Linked DNA regions of Anaerobacillus sp. CMMVII. The protein of the gene in region 2 binds, or shares a complex with, the protein of the main gene of each other region. Links are inferred from orthologs where the notes say so. Each region holds a gene or a part of one and is shown on either strand. Other genes may lie near its edges.

The links. Proteins that work in one complex are often made in the same cells at the same time.
Region 1: the proteins of groL (region 2) and metK are in contact, whole or in part, in a cryo-EM structure (PDB 8P4O), measured with the Escherichia coli proteins. The link is inferred for Anaerobacillus sp. CMMVII from one-to-one orthologs.

Annotation. Positions count from the first base shown.
Region 1 is NZ_JACEHK010000002.1:303,603-307,091, reverse strand. The notes cover bases 1-2,859. They hold metK (methionine adenosyltransferase), read right to left. Parts: upstream 2,104-2,859; coding sequence 898-2,103; downstream 1-897. Other genes in these bases: pckA (phosphoenolpyruvate carboxykinase (ATP)), read left to right, coding at 2,846-2,859; glgB (1,4-alpha-glucan branching protein GlgB), read right to left, coding at 1-492. In the rest of the region: more of pckA, read left to right, coding at 2,860-3,489. UniProt on the Escherichia coli protein: Catalyzes the formation of S-adenosylmethionine (AdoMet) from methionine and ATP.
Region 2 is NZ_JACEHK010000001.1:331,216-335,436, reverse strand. The notes cover bases 646-3,606. They hold groL (chaperonin GroEL), read right to left. Parts: upstream 2,962-3,606; coding sequence 1,330-2,961; downstream 646-1,329. Other genes in these bases: groES (co-chaperone GroES), read right to left, coding at 3,075-3,359. In the rest of the region: H1D32_RS01840 ((Fe-S)-binding protein), read right to left, coding at 1-589; H1D32_RS01825 (CPBP family intramembrane glutamic endopeptidase), read left to right, coding at 3,813-4,221.

The DNA of each region.
Region 1 (3,489 bases), on a different replicon or contig from region 2:
TTTATTTAAGCGCCATGACCCAAGATGAACTTCATAAATTGAAAGAGGCTCCTCATATATACGCTGTTTTTGTTTCTTCTTTTTTTGCTGCCACTTATCATCATTCCACTTATAGCCACTTAGAGAGGTGATTCGTGAGGCAGTATTCGGTCGGATTTCGGAGTAAAAAGCATAGGGGTCTGATTTTTGGAAAACCTTACCTAGGTTGCTTTCTATTTCATATTTATATAAATCTCCTTCTTTTAGACCTTCAATAAATGTGGTCCATATACCATTCGAAGTAATACGTGTCATCCGATGGTTTTTCCCAATCCACTGATTAAAGTTTCCAACTACATTGACCTGGACCGCATTAGGAGCCCAAACAGTAAATCGAACACCACTTTTTCCTTTTACAGTATGTAAATGTGCTCCTAAGAAAGTGTAGCTTTTAAACAAACTACCTTGATGAAATAAATAAAGGTCGTGATCACTAAGTTTTGCAGTAGGTATCACAAACTCCTCCTCTTATATAAATTTCTAAATGAATACATTTCACAATTCATTATTTTCGCAACAACATATAGATTGATTTCGCTCGGTTAAGGCAATTATGAAATTCAATTAAAAGAATTATCAAAATCTTTTAATAAATTTCGACGAAACAAGATGTGATACCTTTATATTAATAACATTCATGACAAATTTTCAGATAAACCTTGTGACAAAATATCACAAAATATAACGTTTTTCTTTTTTATTAAAAATCCCAAATTGAAGAATTGTTATCATAGCTACAAAGGAAACGTTTGCAATAACGGAGATTAATTGACAAAAAATTGTGACAGAATTGTGACATTTTTTAATAAAAAAAGCTGACTCTTTTTTCTAAGAAAAAGAATCAGCTTTTTTTATTATTTAATTTAATGCCTGAGCTTTTAATGCCGCAGCTTTATCAGTGAATTCCCAAGGAAGTTCTACATCTGTACGGCCAAAGTGACCATAGGCAGCCGTTTTCTTATAAATAGGACGACGTAGATCTAGCATCTTGATGATACCTGCTGGACGTAGATCGAAATTCGAACGAACTACTTCAACAAGTACTTCTTCAGAAACTTTTCCTGTTCCAAAAGTATCGATAGAAATAGATACTGGTTGAGCTACCCCAATTGCATAAGCAAGTTGAACTTCACAACGGTCTGCTAATCCTGCAGCTACGATATTTTTTGCAACATAACGGGCTGCGTATGCAGCTGAACGGTCAACTTTTGTTGGATCTTTACCAGAGAATGCGCCTCCACCGTGTCTGGCATAACCACCGTAAGTATCTACAATAATTTTACGACCTGTTAAACCAGCATCACCTTGTGGTCCACCAATTACGAAGCGTCCTGTAGGGTTAATGAAGTATTTTGTTTCTTCATCAATTAAATTTTCAGGGACAACTGGCTTAATTACATACTCTTTTAGGTTGCGTTGAATTTGCTCCAAAGAAACCTCTGGATGGTGTTGTGTTGAGATAACAATGGTATCAATTCTGATAGGATTATTATTCTCATCGTATTCAACTGTTACTTGTGTTTTACCATCAGGACGTAAATAAGGTAAGATTTCTTCTTTACGAACCTTCGTTAAACGACGAGCGAGCTTATGTGCTAAAGAAATCGGTAAAGGCATTAATTCTGGTGTTTCATTGTTTGCATAGCCAAACATTAATCCTTGGTCGCCAGCACCTATTGCTTCAATTTCTGCATCTGACATTAAACCTTCACGTGCTTCAAGAGCTTGGTTAACACCTTGAGCAATATCTGGTGACTGTTCATCAATTGATGTTAAAACAGCACATGTTTCAGAGTCAAAGCCATACTTGGCACGATTGTATCCTATTTCACGAATAGTCTCACGAACAATCTTAGGAATATCAACATATGTAGATGTTGTAATTTCACCTGCAACTAATACTAAGCCAGTAGTTACTGACGTTTCACAGGCGACACGTGCATTTGGATCTTTGCTTAGAATTGCATCTAGAATCGAATCGGAAATTTGGTCACAAATTTTATCAGGATGACCTTCAGTTACACTTTCTGATGTAAATAAACGACGAGTTTTCTTTTCTGTCATTTTTTGTACCTCCTTTATCCATTTTAGGATATGTTCTTCTTTGATACGGTACTCATTTTCCCTTTTGACTAAATAGTCAACAGAATTTGATTAATGAAAGAACAAATCATTTCCTTATTAAACTTAGCTTGTCCATTGAACCTATGTTTACACTAAGCATTGGGCATTTTTCATTGGTTTTTATTTTCACCAATGATTAGAACCCTCATACGAAAAAAACCTTTCCATCTTGAGGAAAAGGTTTTGATTATCCGCCTTTCGCCTCTTATCGATCAAGACCACAGTCTTGCAGGTTAGCACCTTTTCACTAATGTGATATGCAAGCTAATCAAGCTTACAAATTAGTGTTGGTTGCCGGGTTTCTTCGGGCCTGTCCCTCCACCGACTCGGAATAAGAGTATCCGTTCGGCTCATATCATATCGCACAAGATATCCAATGTCAACCATTTTTCGTTGATATTGGCTAATTTTGTCGAAGACCAATCCCTCTTTGTATAACACATTTAACCTAGCATTAACGTGACATTTTTTGAATTATACTATCGCTCAATTCCTTGAGAAAATTGCAACTGTCTACTGTTAGCTTCTTTATTGATTAAAAATAAACAAAAAAAAATTAGTAAAAAAAGTAAATAGTATAGACTATTAATTTGAATGTGTTATACTAATTAATATCAAAGAACATAATTACAGCATATATTAAAAAATATAACAATTTTTATAAGGAAAGGTTTTGGTGCGAATGAGTACACTTAGTTATGAAACAGAGCTGGATAATATTTTAAAAGGTGCAAATATCTGTCACGACTTATCGGTATCACAATTGGTTGAAAGATCACTTGATCGAAAAGAGGGAATTCTAACTTCTACAGGTGCACTTCGCGCTACAACTGGAAAATATACTGGTCGATCACCTAAAGATAAATACATCGTTGAAGAAACTTCTGTGAAAAACAAAATTAATTGGGGTTCGGTAAATCAACCTATTAGTAAAGAGGTTTTTGAGAATTTATATAAAAAGGTCCTTGCCTATCTCAAAACGAAAGATGAAATTTTCGTTTCGAAGAACTTCGCTGGCGCAGACAAAAGCTACCGCCTGCCAATCCGCGTAATAAATGAATACGCTTGGCACAATCTGTTTGCAAGACAATTGTTCATTCGACCATCAGCAGCTGAATTAGCTACTCACGAAGCAGAATTTACGATTATTTCAGCACCAGGCTTCAAAGCTGATCCAACAGTTGATGGAACTAAATCAGAAACATTTATCATCATTTCATTTGAAAAACGTACGGTCCTTATTGGTGGAACTGAGTATGCTGGAGAAATCAAAAAATCAATTTTCTCAATTATGAACTATCTATTACCTGAAAAAAATGTTTTATC
Region 2 (4,221 bases):
GGATATACCTTGCTTTTTCATCAGCAACTTCAGCTGAAATATCTCCCATCTTAACAGAGAAGGTACCACCAAACCCGCAACACTTATCCGAGTTATGGAAATCTACTAATTCTAGACCTTCTACTTTCGAAAGAAGTTTTAATGGCTGTTCTTTCACTTTTAAAAATCTTGCTGTATGGCAGTTGTGGTGGTAAACAGCCTTTCCTGGAAGTTTTGCAGAAAAGTCTTCTACACTAATAACCTCAACTAAAAATTGAGATAATTCATATGTTTTTGCTGCAACTTTTTCAGCTCTTTCTTTCCATTCTTTATCATCAGCTAAAACATGTGGATATTCTTTTACAAATGAAACACAAGAACCTGAAGGTGAAACAATCACTTCAGCATGTTCAAACGTTTCGATAAAATGCTTAATTGTATTTTTTGTTTTCTCTACGTATCCAGTGTTGTACGTGGGTTGCCCGCAACATGTTTGGTTCATAGGATAATCGATCTCATGCCCCAGACCTTCAAGTATTTCAACGGTAGCTTTACCGACATTCATTGCCATAAAATCTACAATACAGGTTGTAAATAATGTTACTTTCATTTCAAATCTCCCCTTGTTTTGTAACTTTCTTCGAGTATTATACTAAGTTAAAAACTTTTCTGTATATCAAGAATCTACAGTTTTCTATAAAGTTCATAATATCTACCTCTATAAGCCACAGAATTGTAAAACAATGCGGTGAAGAAAGAAAGAAATTAGAATATCCAATGAAAAACCACCTTGTAAACTGATTTTTTAGTAGTCAATTTAGTAGTTGTGAATAAACAGAAAAAAGAAGTCCTGAAACTACTTAATATCAATAGTTTCAGGACTTCTTGTTATAAGATAGCATTTAACTAATCATTTATAGCCTTATGCCATAGTGACTATAACGAAATTTCAGCTTTCGGGGGGATTATTGATGGAATTAACACTTCTAAGTTAAATTAAAAATCATCCCCAGTTACTATGTGTTGCTTAATAAAACACAACTTTTAACAAAAGTCAGGAAAACCAAAACCGAATGAAACGGTTATTGAAAATCGCATTAAGGCATACACACCCCTCGCTTCTTGCCGAAGCCGGGTGTCTCACTCGAACATAACATGGACCGTCTAGGTTGGCCATACCGATGACCAAATCACAAAAAATGTGTACCTTCATATGACGCAAGAAATGAAAAAAGAAGCCTCTCACAAGTTCAGTGAACTTATGAGGAGCCTCCATAATTTTTTATTGTGTTAGCATTTTGTTAGCAAACCAATCAAAAACCCTTATATATCAAGGCTTTGAGGGGCAGATTACATCATGCCGCCCATTCCGCCCATGCCAGCCATGTCTGGCATGCCACCGCCGCCGCCTTCTTCAGGCTTGTCAGCGATTACTGCTTCTGTTGTTAAGAACATTGCAGATACGCTTGCTGCGTTTTGAAGTGCAGAACGAGTAACTTTTGTAGGGTCAACGATACCAGCTTCGATCATGTTTACCCATTGACCAGTAGCTGCATTGAAACCAATACCTGCTTCTTCATGCTTTAAGCGTTCAACAATTACTGAACCTTCAAGGCCAGCATTGTGAGCGATTTGACGAACTGGCTCTTCAAGAGCACGTAATACAAGGTTTACACCTGTTAATTCGTCGCCTTCAGCTTGAATTTCTCTAACAGCGCTGATTACGTTCACTAGGGCTGTACCACCACCAGAAACGATTCCTTCTTCAACAGCTGCACGAGTAGAGTTAAGTGCATCTTCAATACGAAGCTTCTTCTCTTTTAGCTCAGTTTCTGTTGCAGCACCAACTTTAACTACTGCTACTCCACCAGCTAATTTAGCAAGACGCTCTTGAAGTTTTTCTTTATCAAATTCAGAAGTAGTTTCTTCTAATTGTACGCGAATTTGGTTAACGCGAGCTGCGATCTTTTGAGAGTCGCCAGCACCTTCTACGATTGTTGTGTTTTCTTTTGTAACAACAACCTTAGAAGCGCGACCTAATTGAGTGATGTTAGCAGATTTAAGGTCAAGACCTAAATCTTCAGTAATCACTTCACCACCAGTTAATGTAGCGATGTCTTCAAGCATAGCTTTACGACGGTCACCAAATCCTGGAGCTTTAACAGCCACAGCTGTAAATGTACCGCGAAGCTTATTCACAACTAAAGTTGCTAATGCTTCACCTTCTACATCTTCAGCAATTAATAAGATTGGCTTACCTTGTTGAACAACTTGCTCAAGCACAGGTAAGATTTCTTGAATGCTAGCAATTTTCTTATCAGTAATAAGAATATATGGATTATCAAGAACAGCTTCCATTTTATCTGAGTCAGTAACCATGTATGGTGAAGCATATCCACGGTCAAATTGCATACCTTCTACAACTTCTAACTCAGTTGTGAAGCCTTTTGATTCTTCAATTGTAATAACACCATCGTTACCAACGCGCTCCATAGCTTCAGCAATTAATTGTCCTACTTCTTCGTCAGCAGCAGAAATTGCAGCAACTTGTGCAATAGAAGCTTTGCTTTCGATTGGTTTAGAGATTGCTTGAAGTTGTTCTACAGCCTTAGCAGTAGCTTTTTCGATACCTTTACGAAGTACCATTGGATTAGCGCCACTTGTTACGTTCTTTAATCCTTCACGGATCATTGCTTGTGCTAAAACAGTTGCAGTAGTTGTACCGTCACCAGCAATATCATTTGTTTTGCTCGCAACTTCAGCAACTAATTTTGCACCCATGTTTTCAAATGCATCTTCAAGTTCGATTTCTTTTGCAATTGTTACACCATCATTTGTAATAAGAGGTGAACCATATTTCTTTTCTAATACAACATTTCTTCCTTTTGGTCCTAATGTTACTTTAACGGCATCTGCCAAAGCATCGACACCACGAAGCATTGCGCGACGTGCGTCTTCGCTAAATCTAATTTCTTTTGCCATATTCTACTCTACCTCCTAGTTTTCTATGTAGTAGGAACAACCCTACCTATGTTTAAAAACTAATCTTCTGCAAGCTACTTTCATAGCTTATTTGTTTTCTAATAGAAGTATGATTAGTCTACGATCGCTAATACGTCGTTTTCACGAAGGATTAAGTATTCTTTACCATCAAGTTTAACTTCAGTGCCTGCGTATTTAGAGAAGATTACTTTATCTCCTTCTTTTACTTCTAACGCAACTCGCTCGCCGCTCTCTAGGACACGTCCAGAACCTACAGCAACAACACGGCCCTCTTGTGGCTTTTCTTTCGCTGTATCAGGAAGTACAATCCCGCTAGCAGTTTTTTCTTCAGTTTCAACTTGTTCAATCACAATACGATCACCTAATGGCTTTAACAAGGAAAACAACCTCCCTCATCGAAATGATTTTTAGTTGTTAGCACTCAAACAGTATGAGTGCTAACACAATTCCTATAATAATCATTTCAATTCTATTTTGCAAGTATTTTTAATAATTTTTTTAGAAAAACTTGGCTTTTTCACCCTAAAGAAAATCGACTAAAAGTAACATGTCTTGTTGAAATTTACAGAAATATGTACATTCTCTTTATGGTAAAAGTTAGCTTTTCTTAAACGATCATGAAAGATAGTATTAGAAAAATTATCCTTCATTACTTTTGACTTTTTGGAGTATATTTATACAGAGCATTTTTTTATATTTCTTCAGAGGTTCTAAAACAAAGAAATGTGGATTCTATGGTACAATGTAGGATGGAAAATGTGGAATTTGAAGTTACACAAGCCATTATATTCTACATTCTGAATTTTACATTTTAAAAAGGAGTTTTTGTATTGACGAGACGATATTGGTTAGTCCTACTAACTTACATTTTGATGCAATTATCTGCAATTATCGGTGTACCTGTTTTAATGTTAATGGGAATGGATAAAAACCAAATTCCAGGAGTTTGGACGATCTTCAGTTTTTCGGTTGGTTTTATCTTAATTTTATTTCTATTAAGACAAGACATGGCAGAACGTCATTTGAATCAGGAACGCAGCTCAAAAAGTGATGCAATTGTTTGGTCAATTGCCGGAATTTTCATGGCTTTTATGGCCCAATATGTTGCAGTACTTATTGAGATTTCTGTATTTGGAATTGAGCCGGGTTCTGAGAATACCGAAATGATTGTTGAATTGGCGAAAGCCACGCCTGCACTCATGTTAGTAGTCGCAGTTATTGGTCCTATCTTAGAGGAAA